4 regions of the Exiguobacterium sp. s91 genome follow, and region 4 is predicted to be linked to each of the others. Evidence: riboswitches for the same ligand, from Rfam matches in the RefSeq annotation. Region 4 holds a riboswitch; each other region holds the start of a gene.
The links. A riboswitch is a leader RNA that binds a small molecule or an ion and turns the genes downstream of it on or off. The one in region 4 is predicted to bind S-adenosylmethionine.
Positions count from the first base shown of each region.

Region 1: linked by a shared signal. The riboswitch ahead of KNQ06_RS13995 (LLM class flavin-dependent oxidoreductase) and the one ahead of metK (methionine adenosyltransferase) in region 4 are both predicted to bind S-adenosylmethionine.
Region 2: linked by a shared signal. The riboswitch ahead of KNQ06_RS01285 (methionine ABC transporter ATP-binding protein) and the one ahead of metK (methionine adenosyltransferase) in region 4 are both predicted to bind S-adenosylmethionine.
Region 3: linked by a shared signal. The riboswitch ahead of KNQ06_RS00410 (methionine ABC transporter ATP-binding protein) and the one ahead of metK (methionine adenosyltransferase) in region 4 are both predicted to bind S-adenosylmethionine.

Region 1 is NZ_JACSMZ010000003.1:164,520-167,616, forward strand. It holds gene KNQ06_RS13990 (ATP-grasp domain-containing protein) at 1-146, opposite strand, end outside; gene KNQ06_RS13995 (LLM class flavin-dependent oxidoreductase) at 143-1,201, opposite strand; SAM riboswitch class I at 1,276-1,378, opposite strand; gene KNQ06_RS14000 (DUF975 family protein) at 1,492-2,130, opposite strand; gene KNQ06_RS14005 (DUF2325 domain-containing protein) at 2,194-3,097, opposite strand, start outside.
Region 2 is NZ_JACSMZ010000001.1:260,649-263,745, reverse strand. It holds gene KNQ06_RS01295 (glycoside hydrolase family 13 protein) at 1-5, opposite strand, end outside; gene KNQ06_RS01290 (aminotransferase class I/II-fold pyridoxal phosphate-dependent enzyme) at 154-1,341, shown strand; SAM riboswitch class I at 1,404-1,509, shown strand; gene KNQ06_RS01285 (methionine ABC transporter ATP-binding protein) at 1,594-2,607, shown strand; gene KNQ06_RS01280 (methionine ABC transporter permease) at 2,597-3,097, shown strand, end outside.
Region 3 is NZ_JACSMZ010000001.1:69,353-72,449, reverse strand. It holds gene KNQ06_RS00415 (methionine ABC transporter permease) at 1-186, opposite strand, end outside; gene KNQ06_RS00410 (methionine ABC transporter ATP-binding protein) at 176-1,204, opposite strand; SAM riboswitch class I at 1,291-1,394, opposite strand; SAM riboswitch class I at 1,644-1,745, shown strand; gene KNQ06_RS00405 (alpha/beta hydrolase) at 1,813-2,571, shown strand; gene KNQ06_RS00400 (thymidine kinase) at 2,644-3,097, opposite strand, start outside.
Region 4 is NZ_JACSMZ010000001.1:510,897-513,993, forward strand. It holds gene pckA (phosphoenolpyruvate carboxykinase (ATP)) at 1-701, opposite strand, end outside; SAM riboswitch class I at 936-1,062, shown strand; gene metK (methionine adenosyltransferase) at 1,191-2,399, shown strand; gene KNQ06_RS02565 (GNAT family N-acetyltransferase) at 2,537-3,025, shown strand.

The sequences.
Region 1 (3,097 bases), on a different contig from region 4:
AAGACGCCTTCTGGCGGCAGTTCATCCAGCGGAACGATTCCTTCATTCAAGTGCCACTGTTCATACGGTAATTCGAGTTCTTCGAGACGTTTGATGAGATGGTCCGTCCATTCTTGGTTTTCGTGGAGAATATGAATTTTTGTCATGATTGTTGACCTACCTTTCGTTTCGCTTCGACCAGTGGCATTACGTCACGAGCAAAGCGTTCCATTTCTTCAAGTTGTGGTGAGAATTGTAACAAAAGTAACGTGACACCGACGGCTTCGAACGCTAGAATCCGTTCAGCGATTTGTTCTGGTGTCCCGATTAAATTCGGACGTAGACCACGGTTCGAGACAGAATAATCGTTCCGCTCGACCTGTTGCTCCAGTTGCGATTTACTAATGAAATCCTGATAACCGGCATAACCGGCGCTGTCTTCCTTGACGTCCGTGATCCGTTGCCATTCAAGAAGTGCTTCTTCTTCCGTATCCCGACAAATGATGTAGGCAGCAAGACCGAAGCTTTCGAGCGGCTTTTGTCCCGTCGCTTCCCGGCGTACTTTCATGTCGTCGATTTTATGGGCTACTTCTTCAACAGTGCCCCCGTGCATGACATAAGCGTCACAGTGTTCGACGATCGTTCGCTTTCCAGCTTCACTCTCTCCACCAGCGTAGAGCTTGATGCCTGGACGCTGGACTGGCTTCGGATGGAGTTCTGCTTGCTCGATCGTGTAGTGATGACCGGAGAAGCTATACGGTGACGCATCTGCCCACAGTCCCTTCATGACCGTGACGAACTCTTCCGTCCGAGCATAGCGTTCATCGTGCGCTGTGAAGATACCGTTGTATTGTTTCGCTTCCTCTGCCCACCACGCTGAAACGACGTTGAGCGTAAAGCGTCCACCACTCAACTGATCGATGTTTGCCGCCATCTTCGCCGTCGTCGCTGGATTATGGAACCCGGGACGAACCGCTGTCATGATCTCAAGGCGTTCTGTCGTTGCAGCAATCGCTGCTGCCGTCGTCCATGCCTCAAGACTCGGTTCCTTAATGCCTTTGATATCATTCAAGTTCAATTCCGCAATCAACGTCGTCGAGAACCCGATTCGTTCTGCTGTTTGTGCGACTTGTTTCGCATAATCGAAGGTCGGTGGCATCTGTTCATCCTCGACGTTACGTAACCATCCCCCAAAAATCGGTAACCAAAAACCATACTCCACTCCATCGTCCCCCTTATCATAAAAAAACGCTCTTTTCGAAGTTCGAAAAGAGCGACGGTATCTTGTCCTGTCCGCTCTTATCTTCGGAAGGTATCCCTTCCTGGAAGTAGCACCTTCCGCCGTAGCGGGGTTGCTGAAGTGTCTTCGGGCCAGTCCCTCGACTTCTCTAGATAAGATGTGTTGCATTCATCGTACAAAATTCACTGAACTAAAGCAACCATTAAACCGTCTTTTCCAATCGGAATTATTTCACGCATAAAAAAATCCCGACGTCGTGTCGGGATTCGGTATTAATATGGTGCGACGAAATCTGATGTTGGCTCTGGCGCTTGTTCACCACGCACACGATCATAGAATTTTGCCATTGTGACGCTGAAGTATGGTCCAACCCATAAGACAGCAAGACCAAGTGTAACGATCACGAGTAATGCCCAACCAATGAATGATAGGAAGAGTAAGAATGCTTCCATTTTATGACCATCCATGAGTTGACGTGAACGTGTGATGGCCTCGAAGATACCGACCGATGGTTCATCTCGAAGGATGTAGAACGTCAACAGGTAAGAGAACGACTTGATGATCCCTGGAATGATCAAGAGTAATGTCCATAAGAATAAGAAGACCGCTTGCACAATCGAGACGCCGATGACTTTGCCGAAGATTTTATACGGCTCGAACAAATCAGCTACTTTGACTTCTTCATTGCGTGCGAACGACATCGCGACCCACGTCCAACCCGCTGCGATTGGGATCAATAAAATCGAAAGAATGATACTGACCGCACTCATCGCATTTAGATCTTCGTTAGGATCTGGTCCGATGAACGTCGGAACGCTCTGGATGATAGAAAACAGTACGAACATGAGGATGGCAAATCCCCAACGACCGCTGAGCGACTCCTTCGCTGCTTTTTTTAATTGAGATGACATGAGTAAGGTCCTCCTTGAAAAATAAGTTCTCACCTTACTTTACGGTCGAATTCTTCTAATGTTTCACTCTTTTTTCAATAATTTCCCGTCTCGTTGCTGGTTGAGCCAAGCACGCTCAAGTTGTCGTTCACACGCCGTGTATAACGATCGTCGACCGTCGAGCCGTTCCATCGCGAATGGAATACCATGCTTTTTCGCCTGCGCGATGACATGTGCACTCGCTGCATGAGAAACGCGACTCGTCACGACGACGATCGCGTCCGTCTTTTTGGCGAGACAGGCAATCTTTTTCGCGGACTGTGCGTCCCCTGCAAGATGAATCAATTCGATTCCCGTCGGCGCAAAGAACTCGCGATAGACAGCGGTCTGTTGTTCATTTCCGACGATGACGAGACGCATTCCTGTGAAGCGCGTGAAATCAAGTGGTGTCTTATCAACGAAATCCATCAATTGTCCAGGTACGGCTGTCGTCACGATCGGTTCAATCGTTCGCTCTTTTGGTATACGGACGCGACGCTGTGCTTTTTTAGCTTTCGGAACCGGTTGTCGTTTCATTTTTCGTGCATACCGATTTGACTTTTTCGTTGTCACAGACGTCTTCACTACCGGTTGCTCTACCTCTGATGGGCGGTTAGATGATGCGTTGACGATCGGCTCTTTATACGTGAATGGATGCTTCCAAGCAATCGTCAGTGTATCCTTCCGTTCCCGCCACATGACGAGATCGACGAGTTGACCTGCTTCTAGTCGGAAATAGCGCATGTCTTCTACCGGAACGACATAATAGAACGATCTGCCCGACTCATCTTGCAGTGGACCATTCACCGTTTCCTCAATGATTCCATGCGCCTTGACGATTGCTTGTTCAAACACGACACGTTCTGGATTCTCTCTCATTCGCTCCGTCGAGACGACGGCTTCGATACGGCATATCGTTTTTTGATCATCCTGACGATCGACACGGACA
Region 2 (3,097 bases), 250 kb from region 4:
TTCATCTTCCCACTCCTCTCCCTACTCTTTATTCCCGCTCCACTTATCTGTACCTGTTTATCCGACAATTTTTTTGAATTTCGAAAAAGTTCTTTTCTTTTGACTGAATATTCGTTATCCTTGACGACAATACCACGAAGGAGGCATTCATCCATGAAACATTTCGCTCCATCCATCGCCATTGATCGGCTTCCTGCTCCTGTCTTCGCTGAACTCGCGAACCGAATCGGTGCTGTAAAAGCTGCCGGACACGATGTCATCACACTTGGTCAAGGAACGCCTGACCAGACGACGCCTGTACATATTCTCGATGCCTTAAAACAAGCCATCGACGAGCCAACGAACCTTCAATATCCACCGTTTCGTGGACATGATTTTCTAAAGCAAGCCGTCGCTAGCTTTTACGCGACTGAGTTCGGTGTCACAATCGATCCAGCAACGGAAGTCGCGATTCTCCTCGGTAGTAAAGCCGGTATCGTCGCCTTACCGCAGACAATCGTCAACCCTGGAGAAGGAGTCATCGTTCCGGATCCAGGATACCCGGATTACCTGTCTGGCGCAGCACTTGCTGGTGCATTCCCGATCACGCTTCCGTTGCTTGAAAAAAATAACTTCTTACCGGATTACGACTTACTTGATACGACGGACGTCGAGCGTGCCCGGATGTTGTTCCTCAACTACCCGAGTAATCCGACGGGTGCGACCGCGACGGCAGAAGCCTTCGAACAGACAGTCGCTTTCGCCGATGCCCATGATATCTGTGTCGTCCATGACTTAGCATACGGCGGCATCAGTTTCGATGGTCCGACGCGAAGCTTCCTGCAGACGGAAGGGGCAAAAGACGTCGGGATCGAGCTATTCTCACTCTCAAAACGCTTCAACATGTCCGGCTTCCGGATCGCCTTTGCGATTGGTAATCCGTCCGTCATCTCAAGCATCGAGACGTACCAAGAACATCTCTACGTCAGTGCCTTCACACCGATTCAACATGCTGCGACCGTCGCCCTGACGAGTGACCAGACATGTGTCCGCGAGTTAAGCAGTCTGTACGAAACACGACGCGATGCGTTGTTCGCAAAACTCGATGCGATTGGTTGGAGTGGACCACGACCGGGCGGTTCCTTCTTCGTCTGGCTTCCTGTTCCGGAAGGTTACACGTCCCAAAGCTTCACCGATCACCTGCTTGACGAAGCACACGTCGCCGTGACCCCTGGATCCTTCTTCGGCGAATACGGTGAAGGCTACGTCCGGATCAGCTTGATTGCTGACGTCGAACGTCTAGAAGAAGCCGTCGATCGAATCGGAACGCTCAACCTGTTCCGGACACCTGTTGCGGAATAATTCTGAAAAAACATTTGACAGATGGGAATCATTTCCGTTAAAGTAAATCCCAACAGCATAACTACTTATCGAGAGCGACCGAGGGATTAGGCCCAACGACGTCCGGCAACCACCTGTAAGGAACGGTGCCACATCCTACAGAATGATTTTCATTCTGAGAGATAAGTTACGAAATCTTACACTTTCGTCGCTTTTTTCTGGTTGCTCCGCTACTAGGAAAAAGCGACTTTTTTTGTATGAGGAGATGAGCGGATGATTGAATTCAAACACATTACAAAACGGTTCGTTCGAGATCGGACCCCGATTTTTGCATTACGGGATGTCGATTTGACGATCCAAAAAGGAGAAATCTTCGGGATCATCGGTGAGTCCGGTGCCGGTAAGAGTACGTTACTTCGCCTAATCAACGGGCTTGAGCATCCGACACAGGGAAGCGTCAAGGTCGACGGTGTCTCGCTTGGCGGAATGTCAAAAGCAGATCTGCGTCAACTTCGCTTACGGACAGGAATGATCTTTCAGCATTTCCAATTGATCCAGTCGCGCAACGTCGCGGATAACATCGCTTTTGCGCTCAAGGCTGCTGGCGTCAAACGAGCAGATTTCCCGGAGCGAATTCGCGAACTCGTCTCGCTCGTCGGACTTGAAGGATTTGAGACGAACTTCCCGAGCCAATTAAGCGGTGGGCAGAAACAGCGCGTCGGGATTGCCCGGGCACTCGCGAACGATCCGACCGTCTTGTTATGTGACGAAGCGACATCAGCTCTTGACCCCGTTACGACACTACAGATCCTTGAACTGCTGAAGGATTTGAATGAACGACTCGGATTGACGATCGTCCTCATCACGCATGAGATTGATGTCGTCAAACAGATTTGCCATCGCGTCGCGGTCATGTCGCAAGGTGAAGTCGTTGAAGTCGCCTCAACCTATGACCTGTTCAGTCAAGCCAAGCATCCAGTGACGCAACATTACGTCGATACGGCACTACAAATCGAATTGCCAGAACGCATCTTACAGGCAACTCCAGGCAAGATCATCCGCTTGCAGTTCACGGGCGAGAAGACCGGTGAGAGTACGTTATCAGAAGCAATCCGCCGTTACGATATCTCAGTCAGCATCTTGCACGGCAAGGTCGACTACATTCAAGACGTCGCCTTCGGTGTCCTGATTGTCAGCTTGACGGGATCATCCGACCAAATCGCTCCTGCCCTCGACTGGCTCGCGACGGAACTTCATGCACTCGAGGTGATTCAGGATGTGGCTTGATCGTATTCAAACGATGTTACCTGAGCTCTTGAAGGCACTCGGCGAGACGGCGTGGATGGTAGGAATTTCACTTGCCTTTGCATTGGTCGTCGGGATTCCGCTCGGGATTCTCTTGTTCGTCACCGACCGGGGATTATTTTTTCAAAACCTTGCCGTCCGCCGTGTCCTTGACTTCGTCGTCAACATCGTCCGGTCGCTACCGTTCATCATCTTGCTGGTTGCCCTCATTCCGTTAACGAAGTTCTTACTCGACAATACGATTGGTCCGACGGCAGCATCCGTCAGTCTCAGTGTCGCAGCGATTCCGTTTCTCGCGCGACTCGTTGAGACGTCACTGCGCGAAATTCCGCCTGGTCTAATCGAAGCAGCGGAAGCATGTGGGGCGAAACCATTACGGATCATCGTCAGTGTCCTCTTACCGGAAGCACTCCCTGGCATCATTCAGGGCATCACATTAACGACGATCAGCTTGATCGGCTTCTCAGCGATG
Region 3 (3,097 bases), 440 kb from region 4:
GAAAATATTGACGATACTGTTGAAGAACGTGAACAGCGGGACATTTTCAAGCAATGCTCCTTTTCGCGTGACGACAAGCAGGATCCCGAGTGGTAAGCCGATCAAGGTCGAGAATAAGAGCGAAACGGATACCATCGTCATCGTCTGCAAAAATGCTGTCCAGATATCACTGTAATTAACTAGCATGAGCAAGTACCTCCTCGACCGTCACCTGTGCCTGATCGATGTAGTGTAACGCTCGTTTCACTTCAGCCTGCTCACCAATCAACTCGACGAGTAAGGTGCCGAACGGCGTATCCTGCAACTCCGTGATGCTACCGTGCAAGATGTTGACATCGACGTCAAAGCGTTTCGCAACTTGCGATAAGAGCGGCTGCCCGGTGTGATGTCCGAGGAAATGAATCTTATAGATCGGATTCGCATTCCGGGACTCGATCAACTGGCGAATCGATGCTGGAATCTCGTCGTGCATGACGGAGCGGACGAAGTTCTGTGCTGTCTCGGTCTGCGGGTTTGAAAAGACATCAAAGACCGTTCCTGACTCGATCAGTTTCCCAGCTTCAATGACAGCGACGCGGTCGCAAATCTCCCGAATGACGCCCATCTCGTGGGTGATCAAGAGAATCGTGATCCCGTACTCCGCATTGATACGTTTTAATAACTGGAGAATATGATGTGTCGTTTGGGGATCGAGTGCTGACGTCGCTTCGTCACATAAGAGGACGGAAGGTTGCGTCGCGAGTGCCCGGGCGATACCAACGCGCTGTTTCTGCCCACCCGACAATTGATCCGGATAATGATCCGCCTTGTCCGCGAGATCGACGAATTCGAGTAACTCCGTCACCCGGCGGCGAATTTCGTCTTTCTTGACGCCTGCGAGAACGAGTGGTTTCGCGACATTCGCAAAGACCGTGTTCGCATTCAATAGATTGAAGTGCTGAAAGATCATCCCGATCCGTTGTTTTGCTTGGCGCAATTTTTTCGGAGACAGTTGCGTTAAATCTTCTCCATCGACCGTCACCGTTCCTGACGTCGGTCGTTCTAATAGATTGACACAGCGGAGTAGTGAACTTTTTCCGGCACCGCTAAAGCCGATGACACCAAAGATTTCGCCTTTTTCGATCGTCAGGTCGACACCGTCGAGCGCTGCGATCGTCTGATCTTTCGTGACGTACGTTTTCTTGACTTGATGAAATGCGATCATTCCGTTTTCCCCCTTCATTCAACAAAAAAGGTCCCTTCTTGAGAAACAAGAAGAGACCTGGATCCGCACAGTGGCAGAATCCACTCTACTCATCTCTCAGACATCTGTCTGATGGAATTGGCACAGTGCTCATAATGAGTCTGTTGCCGAGGTTTCGTAGGGCCAGTCCCTCCACCTCTCTGGATAAGTATTGCGGTATGAAATTCGTATGTGTGTTGTTGCGTTGTTGCTTATGTCGTAAAACTAATTTTTACATTACGGGTCGAAACTTTAAAAGTCAACCAACTTTGCAAAAATAATCCATTTGGCGCATATCGATGGATGAACAAGTTATGAGTTAGCTTACTCAACGGATCATGATTCGTCAAGAAAGATTTGACAAGTCATTTTTGGTCGTGCTACCATCGTTTCAATGATTATTCCGACAATTCCAATATGATATTTATCAAGAGTGAACGAGAGACCTGGCTCTATGACTTCACGGCAACCTGCAATCTGTAAGGTGCTCCGACCAGCAAAGCGCGGCTTTGGATGATACGGTGAAAAACTCGTGGGCGTCCAAGCAGTGACGTCGACGAGTTTTTTTCATGAATGGAGGAAAAATAGTAATGATGAACTATCCTGTATTGACTGGTGCTGAAGCGTTTTATTTTCAAGGTGGACCGATCGGTATTCTAATCTGTCATGGTTTTAATGCCACTCCGCAAAGTGTCCGCGACGTCGGTGAGGCATTCGCTGCTGAAGGTTTTACCGTCTATGCCCCGCGCTTACGCGGACATGGAACGAACGTCCGCGAGTTTGAACAATCGACTGCTCGATGTTGGAAGCAAAGCCTGCAAGACGGCTATGAACGTTTACAAGAAACATGCGATCAAGTCTTCGTCATCGGTCAATCGATGGGTGCGACGCTTGCACTGTCACTCGCTGCTGACGGCATTCCGTTTGCCGGCATCATTACGATCAATGCCGCACTTTCCGTTCCATCCTATGAAGCACTTTCGTTCGAGGACGGTCCACAGTACTTACCGGAAGGGGCACCGGACATCAAACGGTCTGCTTTCGAAATCATCTATGACCTCGTTCCAAGTCGTTGTGCGTTCGAACTCGTCCGTCTGATGGATGAAACGAAAGGACGCTTAGGATCAATCCTTCTGCCGACATTAATTCTCTACTCGGCGACCGATCACGTCGTCCCGCCGTCGAGCTCGGATTATCTGCATCAGCACATCGGAACGAATGATAAACGAAGCTACTGTTTACTGAACTCGTACCACGTCGCGACCCTCGATCATGATCAGGATTTGATCGTTCGTGAGACGATCCGCTTTATCGAACGCTCAAGCCGGTTCTCACAGGAAACGGGATAATAAAAAAACAGCTATTCACTTAAAAGCGAATAGCTGTTACATCAAAGGACGACCGCGATCGGTACGTCTTTTTTAATTTTCTTGGTGCTGCACCGATTGGAGCGGCTTCGGCTTTCCAGGCACCTCATGGCAATGGCGGCACCGTGGCTCATACGATTCTGAAGCGCCCACTAGGATGATCGGATCATCGTAGTTCGCTGGTTTTCCATCAATCAACCGTTGTGTCCGGGAAGCCGGATCACCACACGAAAGACAGATGGCTTGCAGCTTCGTCACGAATTCTGCGCGCGCCAGTAATTCCGGCATCTTGCCGAATGGCTCTGCCCGGAAATCTTGATCAAGGCCTGCACAAATGACGCGTTTTCCGTCTTGTGCAAGTGCTTCGATGACTTGTACGATCTCATCATCAAAGAATTGAACTTCATCGATTCCGACGATTTGTGTTTCCTCTGCTACTGCTGCGTAGAGATCGCGACTCGTCGCCATCGGAATCGCCACGACGGAGTTGCCGATATGAGAGACGACA
Region 4 (3,097 bases):
CCAGTACCGGATAGACCGAAGAACAAGGCGACGTCGCCTTCGTGTCCGACGTTTGCCGAGCAGTGCATCGAAAGGACATTTTCTTGTGGCAAGAGATAGTTCATGACGGAAAAGATTGATTTTTTGATTTCTCCCGCGTATTCCGTTCCACCGATCAAGACGATCCGGTGTTCGAACGACATCGCGATGAACGTCTCAGAGTTCGTTCCGTCAACGGCAGGATCTGCTTTGAAATGTGGCGCATAGACGACCGTGAACGGTTCGAAGGCAGCCACTTCAGGATACTCGCGTAAAAAAAGTTGTTTGGCAAACAGGTTATGCCAAGCGTATTGTGTGAGCACACGGACCGGAAGGGTGAAGTGCGTATCTGCTCCAGCAGCAGCTTCTGTGTAGTAGAGCTGATCGGCTTCGTTCATGTAACGAAGAACCTTTTGCAACAATTGTTCAAATTTGTCTCCATCCATTGGTTGGTTGACATGACCCCAATCAATGTGAGACTCGCAGGAAGAATCACGGACGATGAACTTATCTTTTGGTGAACGACCTGTAAATTTCCCCGTTTCTACAGATAATGCGCCGTTCTCAGCAAGGACACCTTCTTCGTTTCGAATCGCATGTTCGACAAGTTCAGCAACAGATAGTTGTTTGAACACATGCTCTTTCTTGAGTAGTTCTTCGATATTCAGGACCGTCATCGGCATCCTGACCCCACCTTTCCCCTACGTTGGTTTTGGCTCACTGTATTTAGTATGACACATTTATTATATATGACATACTAAAGAGAGAGCAATCATTTTCTGGTGCTGATTTCTATTTATCTGGAAACGCTTTCAGCATTAACAGTTTAACATCTCTTTCAAAAAGTTTCGACTAGAATTTGAAACCTTGCTTGACAGAGTAGGTACAACTTTATATCATGTAATTCGTAACGGATACTCTTATTCTGAGCAGGTGGAGGGAACAAGGCCCGAAGAAACCCGGCAACCGTCCTACATTAATTCACATATTAATGAGGGAAAAGGTGCTCTCCTGAAGCGAAGTAAACACTTCGAACGATAAGAGGGTAAAGGAAGAACGCACAACCTTTCCCTGACCATTTTTTGGACTTGGAAAGGTTTTTTTCATTTTACCGTCCCACTCAACTAGGGGAAATGAGTACACCGTCAAATTCTTTTTTGGGAGGGTCATACATGACAAACCTTAATCGCCGACTATTCACGTCGGAGTCAGTCACTGAAGGTCATCCAGATAAAATCTGTGACCAAATTTCGGATTCAATTCTTGATGCAATCCTCGCAGCGGATCCAAACGCGCGTGTTGCGGCAGAAACTTCTGTTACAACAGGTCTCGTTCTCGTTGCAGGTGAGATCACGACATCGACTTACGTCGACATTCCAAAAGTCGTCCGTGAAACGATTCGTGAAATCGGTTATACACGCGCGAAATACGGTTTCGACGCTGACACGTGTGCTGTATTGACATCAATCGATGAGCAATCAGCAGACATCGCTCTTGGTGTCGACCAAGCGCTTGAAGCACGTGAAGGTAGCATGTCTGATGCAGAAATCGATGCAATCGGTGCAGGAGACCAAGGTCTCATGTTCGGTTACGCAACGAAAGAAACACCAGAACTCATGCCACTTCCAATCTCGCTCTCACACCGTCTCGCACGCCGTTTGGCAGAAGTGCGTAAAAACGGTCAACTCGACTACCTTCGTCCAGACGGAAAAACACAAGTCACGGTCGAATACAACGAGAACAACGAGCCAGTTCGTGTCGATACGATCGTCATCTCGACACAACATGCAGAAGAAGTCACGCTTGAGCAAATCCAAGCTGACTTGAAAGAACACGTCATCACACCGGTTATCCCGGCTGAATACATCGACGCAGCAACGAAATTCTTCATCAACCCAACTGGTCGTTTCGTCATTGGCGGACCACAAGGAGATGCTGGATTAACTGGTCGTAAGATCATCGTTGATACGTATGGTGGATACGCACGCCACGGCGGTGGAGCATTCTCAGGTAAAGATCCAACAAAAGTCGACCGTTCAGCTGCATACGCAGCACGTTACGTCGCGAAGAACCTCGTTGCTGCAGGTCTTGCAGACAAAGCAGAAGTTCAACTCGCGTACGCAATCGGTGTCGCGCACCCAGTATCAATCGCGGTTGATACATTCGGTACAGGAAAACTTCCTGAAGCGCAACTCGTCGAATTGGTTGCTGAAAACTTCGATCTTCGTCCGGCTGGAATCATCAACATGCTTGATCTCCGTCGTCCGATCTATCGTCAAACAGCTGCATACGGTCACTTCGGTCGTACAGATGTTGAGCTTCCATGGGAGCAAACAGATAAAGCAGCAGTTCTTGAAGAACAAGCAAAACGTTTCGCATAATCAAAAAGTCCGAAAACCCTACGCGGGTTTTCGGACTTTTTTGTTTCCGTGGAACTTTGCAGGAAACGAATGTTTTTTCTAGAAGAGGGTAAAAGTACATGAGTCGATTCGTATGAATACAAAGGGGGGTTCCGATTATGGAAATACGCGAAGCTATTCCAGCTGATGCAGGACGTATTCATGACATTGCCGTCACATCTTGGTTGGATACGTATGCAGAAATCTATTCCGAACGTTCGAAAGCGCATTTCGTGCAGGAGGCGTATCCGCAAGAAGAAGTCGTTCGTGCGATCCGGACGGCGGAAGAAGCACGGGGAGAGTATTTTTATGTCGGAATCATCGATGAGGAAATCGTCGGTTTCATTCATGCTGTTGATGTTGAGGGAACGTGGGAGATCATTCGTCTGTACGTCTTGCCGAAATATCAGCAAAACGGAATCGGACGACGGCTGATCCGTGAACTCGAACGACAAGGAGCCGTCCCACTCGAAGTATACGTGGAGGCACGTAACTATAAAGCACGTCAGTTCTTAACCTCATTCGGTTTTGAAGAACTCAGTGAGATGACGGAAGAAGTCTTTGGGCAAGTAGAATCTGTCATTCGTCTTCGCCATGTCGCCTCATGAAATCCGTCTTGGGACGGTTTCGTGTGCGTTTGAAATAAGGTATCGTAAAAAGGAAGTATGAAGTGAAGAGGT